Regions from separate parts of the Streptomyces sp. NPDC041135 genome, predicted to be linked through region 2. Evidence: riboswitches for the same ligand, from Rfam matches in the RefSeq annotation. Region 2 holds a riboswitch; the other holds the start of a gene.
The links. Region 2 has a riboswitch for glycine ahead of gcvP (aminomethyl-transferring glycine dehydrogenase). Riboswitches for the same ligand answer to the same signal wherever they lie in the genome.
Positions count from the first base shown of each region.

Region 1 (9,130 bases), on a different contig from region 2:
GTGAGGCGCTCCGCGAGGATGCGCGCCCCCTCCACCGTACGCTGCTGGCGCTCCTTGAAGCCGTCCGAGGCGGCGACCTTGAAGGAGACCGCCTTGGCCGCGATCACGTGCTCCAGCGGACCGCCCTGGAAGCCCGGGAAGACGGAGGAGTTCAGCTTCTTCGCGAAGTCCTTCTTCGCCAGGATGATGCCGCCGCGGGGGCCGCCGAGGGTCTTGTGCGTGGTGGAGGTGACCACGTCCGCGTACTCGACCGGGTTCGGGTGCAGCCCGGCTGCGACCAGACCGGCGAAGTGCGCCATGTCGACCCACAGGAACGCCCCGCTCTCGTCGGCGATCCGGCGGAACTCGGCGAAGTCCAGCTGCCGCGGGTACGCCGACCAGCCGGCGATGATCACCTTGGGGCGGTGCTCCTTGGCGAGCCGCTCGACCTCGGCCATGTCGACCAGGCCGGTCTGCTCGTCGACGTGGTAGGCGACCACGTCGAACTGCTTGCCGGAGAAGTTCAGCCGCATCCCGTGGGTGAGGTGGCCGCCGTGGGCCAGGTCCAGGCCGAGGATGGTGTCCCCGGGCTGGGCCAGCGCGAACAGGGCCGCCTGGTTGGCGGAGGCGCCGGAGTGGGGCTGCACGTTGGCGTACTCGGCGCCGAACAGCTCCTTGACCCGGTCGATGGCGATCTGCTCGGCGACGTCGACGTGCTCGCAGCCGCCGTAGTAGCGGCGGCCGGGGTAGCCCTCGGCGTACTTGTTGGTCAGGACCGAGCCCTGGGCCTCCATGACCGCGACCGGAGCGAAGTTCTCCGAGGCGATCATCTCGAGGGTGGACTGCTGGCGCTCCAGCTCGGCGTCGACCGCGGCGGCGATCTCCGGGTCCAGCTCGTGCAGGGACGTGTTCAGGACAGTCATTCGGTTACGGCTCCTCAGCCGGCGGTGTGGGCGGCGTACTCGTCGGCGGAGAGCAGGTCGGCCGGCTCCTCGGTGACGCGCACCTTGAACAGCCAGCCGCCCCCGAAGGGCGCCGAGTTCACCAGCGACGGGTCGCTGACCACGTCCTCGTTGATCTCGGTGACCTCGCCGCCGACCGGCGAGTAGAGGTCGGACACCGACTTGGTCGACTCCAGCTCGCCGCAGGTCTCACCCGCGGCCACCGTGGAGCCGACCTCGGGAAGCTGGGCGTAGACGACGTCGCCGAGCGCGTTGGCCGCGAACTCGGTGATGCCGACCGTCGAGACGCCGTCCTCGGCGGCCGACAGCCACTCGTGCTCCTTGCTGTAGCGCAGCTGCTGGGGGTTGCTCATGGCCTGAATTCTCCTGTACGCGGGTCAGTGCTGGTGAATGAGGGGCTGCTGGGGAGGCCGGTGCGCGGGCGGTGTGTGCGCGAGGTCACGTCCGAACCCGCGCGGCCACGCCCAGTGTCTACTTCCGGCGCCGGTAGAAGGGCAGTGCCACGACCTCGTACGGCTCGTGACTGCCCCGGATGTCGACGCCGACACCCGCCGTGCCCGGCGCCGCGTACGCCGCGTCGACGTACGCCATGGCGAGCGGCTTGCCCAGGGTGGGGGAGGGCGCGCCCGAGGTGACCTCGCCGATCACCGCGCCGCCCGCGACCACCGGGTAGCCGGCGCGCGGCACCCGGCGGCCCTCGGCGACCAGGCCGACCAGCACCCGCGGCGGGTTCTCCTGCGCCCGCCCGGCCGCCTCGGTGAGCGCCGCGCGGCCGACGAAGTCGCCCTCCTTCTCGAACTTCACCACCCGGCCGAGGCCGGCGTCGAAGGGGGTGAGCGAGGTGGTCAGCTCGTGCCCGTACAGCGGCATGCCCGCCTCCAGGCGCAGCGTGTCCCGGCAGGACAGGCCGCACGGGACCAGCCCGGCGCCCTCGCCCGCCTTCGTCAGCGCCTGCCACAGCTCGACGGCGTGCTCCGGCTTCACGAACAGCTCGAAGCCGTCCTCGCCGGTGTAACCGGTGCGCGCGATGAGCGCCGGGACGCCCGCGACGGTGCCGGGCAGCCCCGCGTAGTACTTCAGGCCGTCCAGATCGGCGTCGGTGAGGGACTTCAGGATGCCGGGGGACTCGGGGCCCTGGACGGCGATCAGGGCGTAGGCGTCCCGGTCGTCGCGGACCTCGGCGTCGAAGCCGGCCGACCGCTCGGTGAGCGCGTCCAGCACCACCTGGGCGTTGGAGGCGTTGGCCACGACCAGGTACTCGGCCTCGGCGAGCCGGTAGACGATCAGGTCGTCCAGGATGCCGCCGTCCGCCTGGCAGATCATGGTGTAGCGCGCGCGGCCGACGCCGACGGAGGAGATGTTGCCGACGAGGGCGAAGTCCAGCAGCGCGGCCGCGCCGGCGCCGGTGACGGTGATCTCGCCCATGTGGGAGAGGTCGAAGAGGCCGGCCCTGGTGCGCACCGCGAGGTGCTCGTCGCGCTCGGAGCCGTAGCGCAGGGGCATGTCCCAGCCGGCGAAGTCGGTCATCGTCGCACCCAGCGCGCGATGCACGGCATCGAGCGCGGTGTGACGGAGTTCGGTACTGCTCATCGGTCGGTCGTCTCCCAGGGCGATGGGGTCCCCCGCGCGCGAGCGCAGCCGGGCGTGGGGAAGGCGAGGAACGTTCCTCCCCATCTGTCATCGGAACCTGAGAGGTTCGCCATGACCCCCGTCAGGGACGGTCACGGTTTGCACCTTGGGTGGGACCGCCGTCGCGGCGGCCCGCTTTTCAGATGTGCCTCGCCCGCGCGGTAACGGTGCCTGAGAGATTCAAGGGAGGGACTTGCTCCTTCGGCGCCCCAGCGAGACGGCTGGGGACTCTCCCGCGCGGATTCAAACGGCCGGTATGCAGTTGGCGGCCACATCATTGCACGCCTCGCCGCCGCCCGACAGCGCGGACGATTCGTGACCGCTCTGTAGCGGTACGTGCATGGAAACGGGAGACCTGCCGCATTACCTTCTCTTTACGCTCGACGGGCAGGGACCCTGCGAGTCCAGGGGAGGACGATGACGGTGGACAGGACGACGGCCTACGCCACGACGACGGGCATCGCGGTGCCCGGCCGGCCCTCGGCACCGGCACACGAGCGCCGCGGCGACCGGCCCCGGCCGGTCGTGCGCGACCTGCGCGAGCGCGCCGGCCGCAGCCCGCACGGCCTCCTCTTCGGCCCCCGCGACCTGGTGGTGATCACCGGACTGCCCGGCAGCGGCAAGTCCACGCTGATGGACCGGGCCGTGCCGGGCACCCGCATCGACTCCCAGGACGCCCGCGACCGCTGGGCCGCCCGGCTGCCCCGCCGCCTGCCCTACGCCCTCTACCGCCCGCTGGTCCGCCTCGCCCACTACGCCGCCCTGCGCCGCGCCCTGCGCACCGGCGGGGGAGTGGTGGTGCACGACTGCGGCACCCAGGCCTGGGTGCGCGGCTGGCTCTCCCGCGCCGCCCGCCGCCGCGGCGGCACCCTGCACCTGCTGCTCCTCGACGTCGGCCCGGACCTCGCGCTGGCGGGCCAGCGCGAGCGCGGCCGGGGCGTGTCCCGGTACGCCTTCCGCCGCCACCGCAGGGCCCTGGCCCGGCTGCTGCGCGCCGTGGAGCACGGCGAACCGCCCCCCGGCTGCGGCTCGGCGGTGCTGCTCGACCGGGACGCGGCGGGCGCGCTGCGCCGCATCGGCTTCGCCGGGTGACAGCGGCCGGGGCACCGCGGCGGCCGTCGCCGTGCGCCCCGGTGACGGCCGTCACCGTGAACACAGTCACAGCCACCCGCTAGCCTTTCCAGCCACAGCAGCGTTCCCAGCAGGCGGTAGGCAGATGGACTTCCCGGCGGACCTTCCCGCGGACTTCCCGGCACAGGCGCACCCCCATCCGCACGGCGGATGGCCCGGCAACGAGCTGGAGGAGGTGCTCTCGGCCTCCCTCGGCGTACCCGGGGCCGGCGGCCGCATCGTCGAGGTCCTCGGCCGCAGCTTCCTCTGGGTCCCGCTGCCCGGCGGCGGCGGCCCGCACAGCGGCCCGCTGGACCTGCCCACCATGGACATCGACGGCCAGGTGTACGTGCCGGTCTTCAGCTCCGAGGAGCAGTTCCGCCAGGTGGCCGGCTCCCACATGTCCTACACCGTCGCCCCCGCCGTGGAGTTCGCCCGCGGGCTGCCCCCGCAGGTCGGCCTCGCCGTCAACCCCGACGGCGTGGTCGGCGTGCCGCTGCCGCCGGAGGCGGTGGCCGAGCTGTGCCGGGCCGGCCGCACCCCGCTCGACGGGCCCGCCGGCGGCGGCCGGGTCCGCCTGTTCGAACCCGACTGGCAGGACGACCCGGTCGACTTCCTCGCCGCGGCAGGCGCCGAGTTCGCCGCGACCGGCGTGGTGGTCTCGGCCCGCCGCTGCCTGGCCGCCGTCGAGACGGCCGACCCGGCGCTGTTCGTGGGCGTCGAACTCGCCCAGTGGGAGGGCGACCTGCGCGCGCTGCCGCTGGAGGCCCTCGGCAAGGCCCTCGCCCAGGTCCCGGTGCGGTGGCCGGTCAACCTCGTCCTGCTGGACGTGGCCCAGGACCCGGTGGGCGACTGGCTGAAGACGCACGTCCGCCCCTTCTACCAGTACGGCCAGTAGGCCCGCGCGCACGGACGGCGTGCGGTCACGGCGGACACCCGCCGCCGGCGGACACCGGGCCCCGAGCCACCGGGCGCTTAAGCTGTTCCCCAACGCGGGGAACTTTTCTGAAGAGGCGGTAGGACAGGTGAGCGCGAGCCGCAGCGGCAGCGTCGAGCACATGCTGCGCCAGGTCACGCCCGGGCGCTACGACGCCTACGAGGCACTGCTGCGCGCCCTCGCGACCGCCGGTTCCGGCCAGGTCTGGATGCTGCTGTGGCACGGCCAGGCCGGCTCCCCGGACGCCCAGTACGGCACGATGGAGGTCGACGGCCACGGGTACGCCCCGTGCGTCACCTCGGCGCAGGAGCTGTCGGCCAGCGGCTGGAACCGGTCCTACGAGGTGGCCGACGCCGTCGACGTGGCCCGCACCCTCTACCCGGAGCACCACGGCCTCTGGCTCAACCCGCACGCCCCCGGCGGCGGCGTCGGCATCCCCTGGCTCGACCTGCGCCGCATCGCCACCGGACTGGACCGCCAGCCCGCCGGCCCGCTGCGGCTGTCGGAACCGGGCATCGAGATCCCGCAGTTCTACGCCCTGCTCGCGCAGAACGCCCACCGCACCCCCGCCGTCCGCTCGTTGCGCCGCGCCTGGGTGCAGCCGGCGCTCGGCGCGCCCTACCTGGCCATCGGCCTGGACGTGTACGACACCTCGCCGGCGTCCGTGGACTCGGTACGGGCGATGATGCAGCAGTCCGTCGGCGCGGTCCCGGAAGGGCTGCCGGTCTCGACGGTCGCGATGACCGACGACTACGACCCGGTGGTGATGTGGATGCGTGCCGCGGCCCGTCCCTTCTACGACCGCGAGGCCCACGCCGCCCAGCCCCCGGCCCCGGCCGCCGGGTACGGCTATCCGCCCGCCCGCGGCGGCGCGTACTGACCCAGAGGCACATTCCGGGCTTCTGGGACTTTCTGTGCATCCGTCAGCAGATTTTACGCGCCCGACACACATCTGCGCGCGTAGAAGACGGCCGTGGGCGCGAAACCGTGCAAAATCGCCCTTCCCTCCCAAGTCTCCCGCGTCCGAGGTCCGTTACCCACTGTTCGGATAACGGAATCCCCTGCACTGCATCACGGTTGCGCATACTTTCGCCGTCACATCTGGCGGGTGATCGCGGCCACGCTGAAGACTCGCCAGTCAGACACGAGGTCGGCTGACCTCGTGCTCGAGTGCAAGTCGACAAAGCCGCAATCCGCGGCAGGCGCAGGCCGGTCACCACCGGCGAGAGGGGTCGGGTCACAGTGACCGCACCGATCGAGACCACCGGAGCGGCAGCCGAGGCACAGCCGGAAGCTGTGCTGGCGGGTGCCGACAAGGGGCAGATCGAGGGTCGTTCCCTAGGGCAGATCGCCTGGTCACGGTTCAAGAAGGACAAGGTCGCCGTCGCGGGCGGGGTCATCGTCATCCTGCTCGTCCTGGTCGCGGTGCTCGCCCGCCCCCTCCAGTCCCTCCTGGGTCTGGACCCGAACGCCTTCAACCAGGACCTCATCGACGCCAACACCTCGCTCCCCAAGGGCGGCATGGGCGGCATGAGCGCGGACCACCCGCTCGGTGTCGACCCCAAGTTCGGCCGGGACATCGCCACCCGCATCCTGGAGGGCTCCTGGGTGTCGCTGGTCGTCGCCTTCGGCGCCACCATCCTGTCGAACGTGATCGGCGCGGTCATGGGCGTCGTGGCCGGCTACTACGGCGGGCGCGTCGACGCGGTCATCAGCCGCCTGATGGACACGTTCCTAGCCTTCCCCCTCCTGCTGTTCGCCATCTCCATCTCCGCCACCCTCCAGGGCGGCGCCTTCGGCCTGGACGGCCTGCCGCTGCACCTGAGCGTGCTCGTCTTCGTCATCGGCTTCTTCAACTGGCCCTACCTGGGCCGGATCGTCCGCGGCCAGACCCTCGCCCTGCGCGAGCGCGAGTTCGTCGACGCCTCCCGCGGCATGGGCGCCAGGGGCCCGTACATCCTCTTCCGCGAGCTGATGCCCAACCTGGTCGGTCCGATCATCGTCTACTCGACGCTGCTGATCCCGACCAACATCCTGTTCGAGGCGTCCCTGAGCTTCCTCGGTGTCGGCATCCAGCCCCCGCAGGCGTCCTGGGGCGGCATGCTCCGCGAGGCGGTCAACTTCTACAAGGTCGACCCCGAGTTCATGATCGTCCCCGGACTCGCCATCTTCGTGACCGTGCTCGCGTTCAACCTGCTCGGTGACGGTCTCCGGGACGCTCTCGACCCGCGCAGCCGCTGACGTCTGCCACCGAGAGCCCGAATTTTTTTTCCAACAATGGAGGGGAAAGCGCCCATCATGCGAAGGTCAGCGCTGGCCGCTATCGCGGCCATCGGCTCCGCAAGCCTGCTTCTCGCAGGCTGCAGCAAGGCCGATGACAACAAGGACGAGAACGGCAAGTCGGCCGGGGCCAACGCCGCGACCAAGGGCGTCGTCAACGCGTCCGACAAGAAGGGCGGGACGCTCACCTACGAGCTGTCCGACGTCCCGGACTCGTTCGACCCGGGCAACACGTACTACGCCTACATGTACAACCTCAGCCGGCTCTACGCCCGCCCGCTGATGACCTTCCAGCCCGGCGCCGGCGAGGAGGGCAACACCCTCGTCCCGGACCTCGCGGCGAGCAAGGGCGTGCCGAGCGACGGCGGCAAGACCTGGACGTACAAGCTGCGTGCGGGCCTGAAGTACGAGGACGGCTCGCCGATCACCTCGAAGGACGTCAAGTACGCCGTCGAGCGCTCCAACTTCGCGCGTGACGTGCTCTCCCTCGGCCCGAACTACTTCCAGCAGTTCATGGCCGGCGGCGACAAGTACAAGGGCCCGTACAAGGACAAGAGCGCCAAGGGCCTGTCCTCCATCGAGACCCCGGACGACACCACGGTCGTCTTCCACCTGAAGCAGGCCTTCCAGGAGTTCGACTACCTGGTCGCCGCCCCGCAGACGGCCCCCGTGCCGCAGGCGAAGGACAAGGGCGTCGACTACGTCAAGGGCATCGTCTCCTCGGGCTCGTACAAGTTCCAGAGCTACGAGGACGGCAAGCAGGCCGTGCTCGTGCGCAACGACAACTGGGACGCGAAGACGGACCCGCTGCGCAAGCAGCTGCCGGACAAGATCGTCGTCAAGCTGAAGGTCAACCCGGAGACCATCGACCAGGACGTCCTCGCCGGCAAGGCGATCGACCTGGCCGGCACCGGTGTCCAGGCCTCCACCCAGGCCGACGTCATCACCGACCCGGACAAGAAGGCCAACACGGACAACACCTACGGTGGCCGTCTCGTCTACATGGCGATCAACACCAAGGTGAAGCCGTTCGACAAGGTCGAGTGCCGCAAGGCCGTGCAGTACGCCATCGACAAGGTGTCGGTGCAGACCGCCGAGGGCGGCCCGGTCCGCGGTGACGTGGCCTCCACGGTCCTGCCCCCGGACATCCCGGGCTACGCCAAGTCCGACGTCTACGCGACCGCCGGCAACAAGGGCGACGTGGCCAAGGCCAAGGACCAGCTGAAGGCCTGCGGCAAGTCGTCGATCTCGACGAACATCTCGGCCCGCTCGGACCGTCCGCAGGAGGTCGACGCGGCCACGGCGATCATCAACTCGCTGAAGAAGGTCGGCATCAACGCCAGCCTCAAGCAGTACCCGTCGGGCAAGTACTTCACCGACTACGCCGGTGTGCCGAAGTTCACCGAGAAGCAGAACCTCGGTCTGATCATGATGCAGTGGGGTGCCGACTGGCCCTCCGGCTACGGCTTCCTGCAGCAGATCCTGAACGGCAAGGCCATCAGCCAGTCCGGTAACACCAACCTGGCGCAGTACGACAGCAAGGACGTCAACGAGCTGCTGGGCAAGGCGATCGGTACGCAGGACACCACCGAGCGCAACAGCCTCTACACGCAGATCGACAAGAAGACCATGGACGATGCCGTTCTCGTCCCGCTGACCTACTTCAAGGTCCTGCTGGCCCGCCCGCAGACGTACACCAACCTGGTCTCCACGGCGGCTTTCAGCGGTCAGTACGACTACCTCAACATCGGCGTCGCGTCGAAGTAGCAGCCCCGGAAGGCAGGTGAAGGCATTGGTGCCCGCGGGCTTCGCGGCCCGCGGGCACCAGCGCCGGTCCCCGTGATCTCGTACATCCTCCGCCGGACGTTCGCGGCAGTGATCCTGCTGCTGGTCGTCTCCGCGGTCACCTTCGCCATCTTCTTCCTGCTGCCGCGGCTCGCCGGCCAGACAGCGGACCAGCTGGCGCAGCAGTACATCGGCAAGAGTCCGTCGAAGGCGGACATCGTCGCTGTCAAGCACAACCTCGGTCTGGACCAGCCTGTCTACGTCCAGTACTGGCACTTCATCAAGGGGATCGTGGCCGGCGCCACCTATGACCTCGGCCCCACCACGGTGCACTGCGACGCACCCTGCTTCGGTTACTCCTTCAAGAACCACCAGGCGGTGTGGCCGGAGCTGACCTCCCGCCTGCCGATCACCCTGTCGCTCGCCGCGGGCGCCGCCGTGCTGTGGC
Region 1 covers NZ_JBVIYZ010000027.1:26,757-35,886, forward strand. The annotation lists gene glyA (serine hydroxymethyltransferase) at 1-902, opposite strand, end outside; gene gcvH (glycine cleavage system protein GcvH) at 917-1,294, opposite strand; gene gcvT (glycine cleavage system aminomethyltransferase GcvT) at 1,413-2,531, opposite strand; glycine riboswitch at 2,606-2,719, opposite strand; glycine riboswitch at 2,720-2,816, opposite strand; gene ACZ6CZ_RS32920 (AAA family ATPase) at 2,988-3,662, shown strand; gene ACZ6CZ_RS32925 (enhanced serine sensitivity protein SseB) at 3,787-4,578, shown strand; gene ACZ6CZ_RS32930 (enhanced serine sensitivity protein SseB C-terminal domain-containing protein) at 4,739-5,497, shown strand; gene ACZ6CZ_RS32935 (ABC transporter permease) at 5,860-6,858, shown strand; gene ACZ6CZ_RS32940 (ABC transporter substrate-binding protein) at 6,916-8,664, shown strand; gene ACZ6CZ_RS32945 (ABC transporter permease) at 8,737-9,130, shown strand, end outside.
Region 1: linked by a shared signal. The riboswitch ahead of gcvT (glycine cleavage system aminomethyltransferase GcvT) and the one ahead of gcvP (aminomethyl-transferring glycine dehydrogenase) in region 2 are both predicted to bind glycine.

Region 2 (9,130 bases):
AGGCCGCGGGTGACAAGGTGGAGGGCGTGGAGTTCCCCGAGTCGTCCGACGCGATCAACGACTACCCGATCGCCCTGCTGAAGGACGCCCCCAACGCCTCCGCGGCAAAGGCGTTCATCACGCTCGTGCGGTCGGCCGAGGGCCGGCGGGTGCTGACCGGGGCGGGCTTCCTCAAGCCGTGACCCCGCTCGACAGGACAGGCACCGCGGCCGGCCCCCGCACGGGCGGGCCGCGGCGCCGCCGTGTCCGCACCGGCGGGCGCGGGGTGCCGCTGCCGCTGCTGGTGCCGGGCCTGGTGGCGCTGGCCTTCCTGCTGCTGCCCCTGCTCGCGCTGCTGCTGCGCGCCCCCTGGGGCAGCCTTCCGGACGAGCTGACCAGCCCGGAGGTCTGGCAGGCGCTGCGGCTGTCCCTGATCAGCGCGACCGCGGCGACCGCCGTGAGCCTGGTGCTCGGCGTTCCGCTGGCCTGGCTGCTGGCCCGCACGGAGTTCCCCGGCCGCGGCCTGCTGCGCGCCCTGGTCACCCTGCCCCTGGTGCTGCCGCCGGTGGTCGGCGGTGTGGCCCTGCTGCTCGCCCTCGGCCGCAACGGGGTCGTCGGGCAGTGGCTCGACGCCTGGTTCGGCATCACCCTGCCGTTCACCACCGCGGGGGTGGTGCTCGCGGAGGCCTTCGTCGCGATGCCGTTCCTGGTCATCAGCGTCGAGGGCACCCTGCGCGCCGCCGACCCCCGCTTCGAGGAGGCGGCCGCGACCCTGGGCGCCTCCCGCTTCACCGCGTTCCGCCGCGTCACCCTGCCGCTGATCGCCCCCGGCATCGCGGCGGGCGCCGTACTGGCCTGGGCCCGGGCGCTCGGCGAGTTCGGCGCGACGATCACCTTCGCCGGCAACTTCCCCGGCCGCACCCAGACGATGCCGCTCGCCGTCTACCTCGCCCTTCAGGACGACCCCGAGGCGGCCATCGCCCTCAGCCTGGTCCTGCTGGCCGTGTCGGTCGCGGTGCTGGCGGGGCTGCGCGACCGCTGGATGAGAGCGTCATGACGGGCGAGATGACGGGCGACATGACGGGGCTCGACGCCCGTCTCGTCGTCGAGCGGGAGGACTTCCGCCTGGACGTGGCCCTGACCGCGGCACCCGGCGACGTCGTCGCGCTGCTCGGCCCCAACGGCGCGGGCAAGACCACCGCGCTGCGCGCCCTCGCCGGCCTCCTCCCGCTCACCGGCGGCCATCTGCGCCTGGACGGCATCGCGCTGGAGCGCACGCCCCCGGAGTCCCGGCCGGTCGGCGTGGTCTTCCAGGACTATCTGCTCTTCCCGCACCTGTCCGCCCTGGACAACGTGGCCTTCGGGCCGCGCTGCCACGGCGCCTCCAGGAGCGAGGCCCGCGCCCTGGCCGCCGCCTGGCTGGACCGCATGGGCCTGGCCGGGCACGCCGCCGCCCGGCCCCGCCGGCTCTCCGGAGGCCAGGCCCAGCGCGTCGCCCTGGCCCGCGCCCTGGCCACCCGTCCCCGGCTGCTGCTGCTGGACGAGCCCCTCGCGGCCCTGGACGCGCGCACCCGCCTGGAGGTCCGCTCCCAGCTGCGCCGCCATCTCGCCGAGTTCGAGGCGGTCGCGGTCCTGGTGACCCACGATCCGCTGGACGCGATGGTCCTCGCCGACCGGCTGATGGTCGTCGAACATGGCCGGGTCGTCCAGGAGGGCAGCCCGTCCGACATCGCGCGCCGGCCCCGCACCGACTACGTCGCCCAGCTCGTCGGCCTCAACCTCTACCGCGGGCAGGCCGAGGGCCACACCGTGCGTCTCGACTCCGGCCCCGCGCTCACCACCACGGAGGAGCTGACCGGGCCCGCCTTCGTGGCGTTCCCGCCGGGCGCCGTCACCCTCTTCCGGGACCGGCCCACCGGCTCCAGCGCCCGCAACCTGTGGCGCTGCGAGGTCGCCGGGCTGGAGACCCACGGCGACCAGATCCGCGCCGCCCTCACCGGCGAACTCCCCCTCGCCGCCGACCTCACCGCGGTCGCCGCGGCCGAACTCGACCTGCACCCGGGCGCCCCGGTCTGGGCGACGGTCAAGGCCGCCCAGACCCACGCCTACCCCGCCTGACCGCCTCCCGCGACGACTGCCGCCGCCCGGTACGGCGTCCCACCCGTGCACGGGGAGAGCCCCCGCCCGGTACGGACAGGGGCCCTCGGCCAGCTCACTCGCGCCGCTTCGCTCAGTCCTCGTAGGCGTCCAGCGGCGGGCAGGAGCAGACCAGGTTGCGGTCGCCGTAGGCCTGGTCGATGCGGCGCACCGGCGGCCAGTACTTGTCGGCTGCCGAGACCCCGGCCGGGAAGACGGCCGCCTCACGGCCGTAGGCGTGCGTCCACTCCCCGCCGAGCGCGGCGGCCGTGTGCGGGGCGTTGCGCAGCGGGTTGTCCTCGGCGGGCCACTCGCCGGACCCGACCTTCTCGATCTCCGCGCGGATGGCGATCATCGCCTCGCAGAACCGGTCCAGTTCGACCAGGTCCTCCGACTCGGTCGGCTCGATCATCAGCGTGCCGGCCACCGGGAAGGACATGGTCGGCGCGTGGAAGCCGTAGTCGATGAGCCGCTTGGCCACGTCGTCCACGCTCACGCCGGTCGCCTTGGTCAGCGGACGCAGGTCGATGATGCACTCGTGCGCGACGAGACCGCCGGGGCCGGTGTAGAGCACCGGGTAGTGCGGCTCCAGGCGCTTGGCGATGTAGTTGGCGGACAGCACGGCCACCTGGGTGGCGCGCTTCAGCCCCTCGCCGCCCATCAGCCGGACGTACGCCCATGAGATCGGCAGGATGCCCGCGGAACCCCAGGGCGCGGCGGAGATCGGGCCGACGCCCGTCTCCGGGCCGGCCTCCGGCTGCAGCGGGTGGTTGGGCAGGTACGGCGCGAGGTGCTCGCGGACCGCGACCGGGCCGACGCCGGGGCCGCCGCCGCCGTGCGGGATGCAGAACGTCTTGTGCAGGTTCAGGTGCGAGACGTCGCCGCCGAAGTGGCCCGGCTTGGCGAGGCCCACCAGGGCGTTGAGGTTGGCGCCGTCGACGTAGACCTGGCCGCCCGCCTCGTGGACCTGGGCGCAGATGTCGGCGACGTGCTCCTCGAACACGCCGTGCGTCGACGGGTAGGTGATCATCAGCACGGACAGTTCGTCGCGGTACTGCTCGATCTTCGCCCGCAGGTCCTCGACGTCGATCTCGCCGTCCCCGGCGGTCTTGACGACGACGACCTTCATGCCCGCCATGACCGCGCTGGCGGCGTTGGTGCCGTGCGCGGAGGACGGGATCAGGCAGACGGTCCGCTGCTCGTCGCCGTTGGCGCGGTGGTAGCCGCGCACGGCCAGCAGGCCGGCCAGCTCGCCCTGCGAACCGGCGTTCGGCTGGAGCGAGACCTTGTCGTAGCCGGTGACCTCGGCGAGACGTTCCTCCAGCTCGTGGATGAGCGTGAGGTAACCCTGCGCCTGCTCGGCCGGGGCGAAGGGGTGCAGCTGGCCGAACTCGGGCCAGGTGACCGGCTCCATCTCCGTCGTCGCGTTGAGCTTCATGGTGCAGGAGCCCAGCGGGATCATGCCGCGGTCGAGCGCGTAGTCACGGTCGGCCAGCTTGCGCAGGTAGCGCAGCATGGCCGTCTCGGAGCGGTGCTCGCGGAAGACCGGGTGGGTGAGGTAGTCGTCGGTGCGCAGCAGAGCCGCCGGCAGCGCGTCGCCGGCCGCCGCGTCCAGCGCCTCGACGTCGCCGCGCACGCCGAAGGCGGCCCAGACGGCGTCCAGCTGGGCCCGCGTGGTCGTCTCGTCGCAGGCGAGGGACACCTGGTCGGCGTCGACGAGGTGCAGGTTGACGCCGTTGTCCCGGGCGGCGGCGACGACCTCGGCGGCCCGGCCGGGCACCCGCGCGGTGAGGGTGTCGAAGAAGGCGCCGTGCACGATCTCCACCCCGCCGGCCCGCAGGCCCTCGGCGAGGATCGACGCGTAGCGGTGGGTGCGCCCGGCGATGGCCCGCAGCCCCTCGGGACCGTGGTAGACGGCGTACATGCCGGCCATCACCGCGAGCAGCACCTGCGCGGTGCAGATGTTGCTGGTGGCCTTCTCCCGGCGGATGTGCTGTTCACGGGTCTGCAGGGCGAGCCGGTAGGCCTTGTTCCCGTCGGCGTCCACGGAGACGCCCACGAGGCGTCCGGGCAGGCTGCGCGCGAACTTCTCGCGCACCGCCATGTAGCCGGCGTGCGGTCCGCCGAAGCCCATCGGCACGCCGAACCGCTGGGTCGTACCGACCGCGATGTCCGCGCCCAGCTCGCCCGGGGAGGTCAGCAGGGTCAGCGCGAGCAGGTCGGCGGCGACGGTGACGAGCGCGCCCAGCTCGTGCGCCTGGTCGATGACCGGCTTGATGTCCCGTACGGCACCGGAGGCGCCCGGGTACTGGAGCAGCACGCCGTTGATCTCACGCTCGGCCAGGCCGGCCGGAATGCCCCCGGAGAGGTCCGCCACGACGACCTCCACCCCGGTCGGTTCGGCCCGGGTGCGGATCACGGCGACGGTCTGCGGCAGCACGTCCGCGTCGACCAGGAACAGGCCCTTCTTGTTCCGGCCCATGCGCCGGGACAGCGCCAGCGCCTCGGCGGCGGCGGTGCCCTCGTCGAGGAGGGAGGCACCGGAGGTGGGCAGGCCGGTGAGGTCGGCGACCATGGTCTGGAAGTTCAGCAGCGCCTCCAGCCGTCCCTGGGAGATCTCCGGCTGGTACGGCGTGTAGGCCGTGTACCAGGCCGGGTTCTCCATGACGTTGCGCAGGATGACGGGCGGCGTGAACGTCCCGTAATACCCGAGCCCGATCATCGAGCCGAGCACCTGGTTGCGGTCGGCGAGCGAGCGCAGCTCCGCGAGCACCTCGGCCTCGCTGCGGGCGCCGGGCAGGTCCAGGGCGTCGGCGTTCTTGATCACGTCCGGCACCGCGGCGGCGGTCAGCTCGTCGAGGGAGCCGTAGCCGATGTGCGCGAGCATCTTGGCCCGCGCCTCCTGGTCGGGCCCGATGTGGCGCTGCTCGAAGGGGATGCCCTGTTCGAGTTCGGAGAGCGGGATGCGCTGGGCGGTCATTGCGGAGGCCTCCTGGTCTGACGCGACCTTCGAGGGGCACCACGGCGCGGGTGCCCCGACGGCCTCCCCCTCTGTCATCTCGACCTGAGAGCTTCACCGGGCACCCGAAGGCCCGGCTTTCACCGTCGGTGAGAGCGGGAGCCGTCGACACCCGCTCTGCTTTCCAGAGTGACCTCGTCCGTGCGGTACGTGGGCCTGAGAGATTCCGGGGAGGATTTGCTCCTTCGGCGCCTCCGGTTCCTTCCGGAGGACTCTCCCGCACGGGGTCAGCAGCCATTGGCCAGCCTACCAGCGGGGTCAACGCCTGCGTCTTCGAGTGGCCGCCTCCTTGATTGTGCTCTTTCGTAGTGCTTACGGATGATTGCGACCAATGGAGGGACCGTGCAGACCGACATCGATCCGCGCAACCTGATCGGCCGCAAGGCGTTCGACCGCAACGGCAGCAAGATCGGCACCATCGACGAGGTGTACCTGGACGACGCGACCGGGGTGCCGGAGTGGGCCGCCATACGCACCGGCCTGTTCTCCCGGGACGCCTTCGTGCCCCTGGAGCCGAGCGAGCTGGTCGACGGCACCCTCCACGTCCCCTTCGACCGCACCCTGATCAAGGACGCCCCGGACTTCGGCGTCGGCCGCCACCTCTCCCCCGACCAGGAACTCCAGCTCTACCACCACTACGGCCTCGACCTCGCGCCCCCTTTCGCGGTGCCGGACCACGACTTCGGCGCGGTGGCCGGCCCCGACGAGCCCTGAGGCCCGCCGGACGTCCCACCGCCGCCGGACGCGGCGCCCTCGCCCGGCACGGCCCCCTGCGGCCCCGGGACGTCCCCGCCGCCCGCCTCCGCGCCGCTCACCTCCGCCGGGACCAGCGGCAGCGGGTCCGCCGGCTCCAGGTCGGGGTCGTCCGTCCGGAAGGTCCGCACCCGCCCCGGCCCGGCATACGGCGTCTCGAAACGCACGGTGACCCGGCCGAGGCCGCTGCCCTGCACCCAGCCGTGGCCGAACCCGGCGTGACGCACGTCGTGGCCGGCGGGCCAGTGCCGTTCGACCGGCACCGGTCCCTCCTCGACGGGGCCGGCCTCGGCCTCCTCCGCCGTCTCCGGGGTCTGCTCGCCCGCCGCCTGCGCGAACAGGTCCTCCTGGGTGTAGTCGGCGAGCCCGGACACGCCCACCCCGAGCAGCCGCACGCCGCCCGTGGTGTCCACGGCCTCCAGCAACCGCGCGGCCGCCTCCCGCACCACCGCCGGGTCGTCCGTCGGCCCGCGCAGCGTCTCGGAGCGGGTCAGCGTGGAGAAGTCGTACCGCCGCACCTTCAGCACGATCGTCCGCCCGGACAGGCCCGCCCCGCGCAGCCGGCGCACACACCGGTCGGCGAGCCGCTGCACCTCGAGGCCGACCCGCGTCCGGTCGTGGATGTCCACGTCGTAGGTGTCCTCGACCGACACCGACTTCGCCTCCCGCTCGGCGACCACGGGCCGCTCGTCGTGCGCCAGCGCCATGGCGTGGAGCGCGTGCCCGTGGGCCTTGCCCAGCAGCCGCACCAGCTCGTCCTCGCCCGCCTCCGCGATGTCACCGACCGTGGTGATCCCGGCCCTGCGCAGATGGTCCCCGGTGGCCGGTCCCACCCCGGGCAGGGTCCGCACCGACATCGGGGCCAGCAGCGCCCGCTCCGTCCCGGGCTCGATCACCACCAGCCCGTCCGGCTTGGCCTGCTCGGAGGCGATCTTGGCGAGCATCTTGGACGCGGCCAGCCCCACGGACCCCGTCAGCCCCGTGACGGCCCGGATGTCCGCGCGCAGGGTGGCGCCGGCCGCGCGTGCCGCCGCCTCGTCCGCGGCCGTCCCGCCGGCCTCCAGGTCCACGAACGCCTCGTCCAGGCTGAGCGGCTCCACCAGCGGCGACAGCCGCCGCAGCAGCGTCATCACCTGGTCGCTGATCGACCGGTACAGGGCGAAGCGCGGCACCAGGTAGGCGGCGTTCGGTGCCAGCCGGCGCGCCTGGGCCATGGGCATCGCCGAGTGGACACCGAAGACCCGCGCCTCGTAGGAGGCGGTGGCCACCACCCCGCGCGGCCCCAGTCCGCCCACGACGACGGCCTTGCCCCGCAGGCTCGGCTTGGACGCCTGCTCCACCGAGGCGAAGAAGGCATCCATGTCGAGATGCAGGATCGTGGGCGCGTTTCTCACTCCTCGATGCTGCACCACGCCACTGACAATGCCCTGCCCGGGTCGCGCGGGCGAGGACCGGCGGGCCGGGAGCGGCGTACCGGCGGCTCAGACGGCCCGGTTGCGCCGTCGTGCCAGCTCGTCCGCCGGGTTGTGCCCGACCAGGGTTTCCCCCGTGTCGATGCGCTCGCCGTGCAGCTGGGAGAGCGCGCTCTCCACGTCCCGCCACACCACGCCCACGGCGATCCCGAAGACGCCCTGACCGCCCTGGAGCAGGGCGTGCACCTCGTCGGGCGAGGTGCACTCGTAGACGGTGGCGCCGTCGCTCATGAGCGTCATCCGCTCCAGGTCGCAGAAACCGCGTTCCCTGAGGTGCTGCACGGCCGTGCGGATGTTCTGCAGGGAGACCCCGGTGTCCAGGAACCGCTTGACGATCTTCAGGACGACGACGTCCCGGAAGCTGTAGAGGCGCTGCGTACCCGACCCGTGGGCGGGCCGCACGCTCGGCTCGACCAGACCGGTGCGCGCCCAGTAGTCGAGCTGCCGGTAGGTGATGCCCGCGGCGGCACAGGCCGTGGGCCCGCGGTAGCCGATCTGCTCGGACGTCATGGACGCCACCCCTCCGCCGTTCCGCACTGCCGTGGGCTCCGGCGGAGCGTGATCGACCGCGCTGCCGTGATGAGGGAACCCCCTGCTCGAGCGCAGCCGGGAGCTGGGGGAAGGGTACGGCCCGCTCGCCCCGGGATCGCGTCCGGGGGCACCCCCGGCCGTACCGTCGCCGCTGCTGCTCACGCCGACCTCCGTCCTTGACCTGCCTCCTCGACGGTAGGCAGTCACCAGGGGTGCGTCAACGATCGCCACACTCGGCACGCCGAGTGATAATCACCCCAGGAGTGGTTTCCCGTGCCCCACCGCGGGGAAAGGCTAGCCGAATGCGCTCTCCGGGAGTCGTAGGACGCTCTCACGGGCCGTTGGCAATTGCCACCGCCGCCGGCGCGCCGCCGGCCCTGCTCGCCGGATCGAGGCCGGCCCCGCACGGGCCCGGAAACCGCCGGCCGGAGCGGCTACTGGCTGCTGGTGCCGAAGTCCTCGGGCGAGATCTGGTCGAGGAACTCGCGGAACTTCTCCACCTCGTCCTCCTGCTCGTCCGGGATCGCGATGCCGGCGTCGTCCAGCACCGTGTCACTGCCGTAGATCGGCGTACCGGTGCGCAGCGCGAGCGCTATGGCATCGGACGGGCGGGCGCTCACCTCGACCCCGCTGGCGAAGACCAGCTCCGCGTAGAAGACGCCCTCACGCAGGTCCGTGATGCGCACTTCGGTCAGCTCCTGGCCGACGGCCTCCAGCACGTCCTTGAACAGGTCGTGCGTCAGCGGTCGCGCGGGGGCCATGCCCTGCTGGGCGAAGGCGATCGCCGTCGCCTCCCCAGGCCCGATCCAGATGGGGAGGTACCGGTCGCCTCCCACTTCGCGCAGGAGCACGATCGGTTGGTTGGAGGGCATTTCCACCCGGACACCTACGACATCGAGCTCGTTCACACAGCAACCCTAGGCCGTGGTCGGGACGTTTGGGTAGTCGGGCCGGGATCGGGCGCCCGATCCAGCCGTCGGCACACCCCGCCGCTCACGGCAACCGCACCCCGAGAGCGGTCTGCACCAGGGCCGCGTGCAGCTTCACGGCCAGCGCCGCCAGCTCCTTGGTACGGGCCTGGGCCAGGGCCCTGGTCTGCGGGTTGCGGTGGCGTTTGAGGGGGGCCACCACCTGGTCGATCAGCCCGGCCTCGCGGTCGGCGGCGGCCCGCATCGCCCGCAGGTGGCGCGGCTCGATCCCGAACCGCCCCAGCTCGGCGAGGAGCGAGGCCACGGTGACC
Region 2 covers NZ_JBVIYZ010000005.1:469,127-478,256, forward strand. The annotation lists gene modA (molybdate ABC transporter substrate-binding protein) at 1-182, shown strand, start outside; gene modB (molybdate ABC transporter permease subunit) at 179-1,036, shown strand; gene ACZ6CZ_RS15730 (ABC transporter ATP-binding protein) at 1,033-2,097, shown strand; gene gcvP (aminomethyl-transferring glycine dehydrogenase) at 2,210-5,095, opposite strand; glycine riboswitch at 5,269-5,364, opposite strand; gene ACZ6CZ_RS15740 (PRC-barrel domain-containing protein) at 5,477-5,848, shown strand; gene ACZ6CZ_RS15745 (DNA polymerase IV) at 5,770-7,281, opposite strand; gene ACZ6CZ_RS15750 (MerR family transcriptional regulator) at 7,369-8,052, opposite strand; gene ACZ6CZ_RS15755 (bifunctional nuclease family protein) at 8,325-8,798, opposite strand; gene ftsR (transcriptional regulator FtsR) at 8,884-9,130, opposite strand, start outside.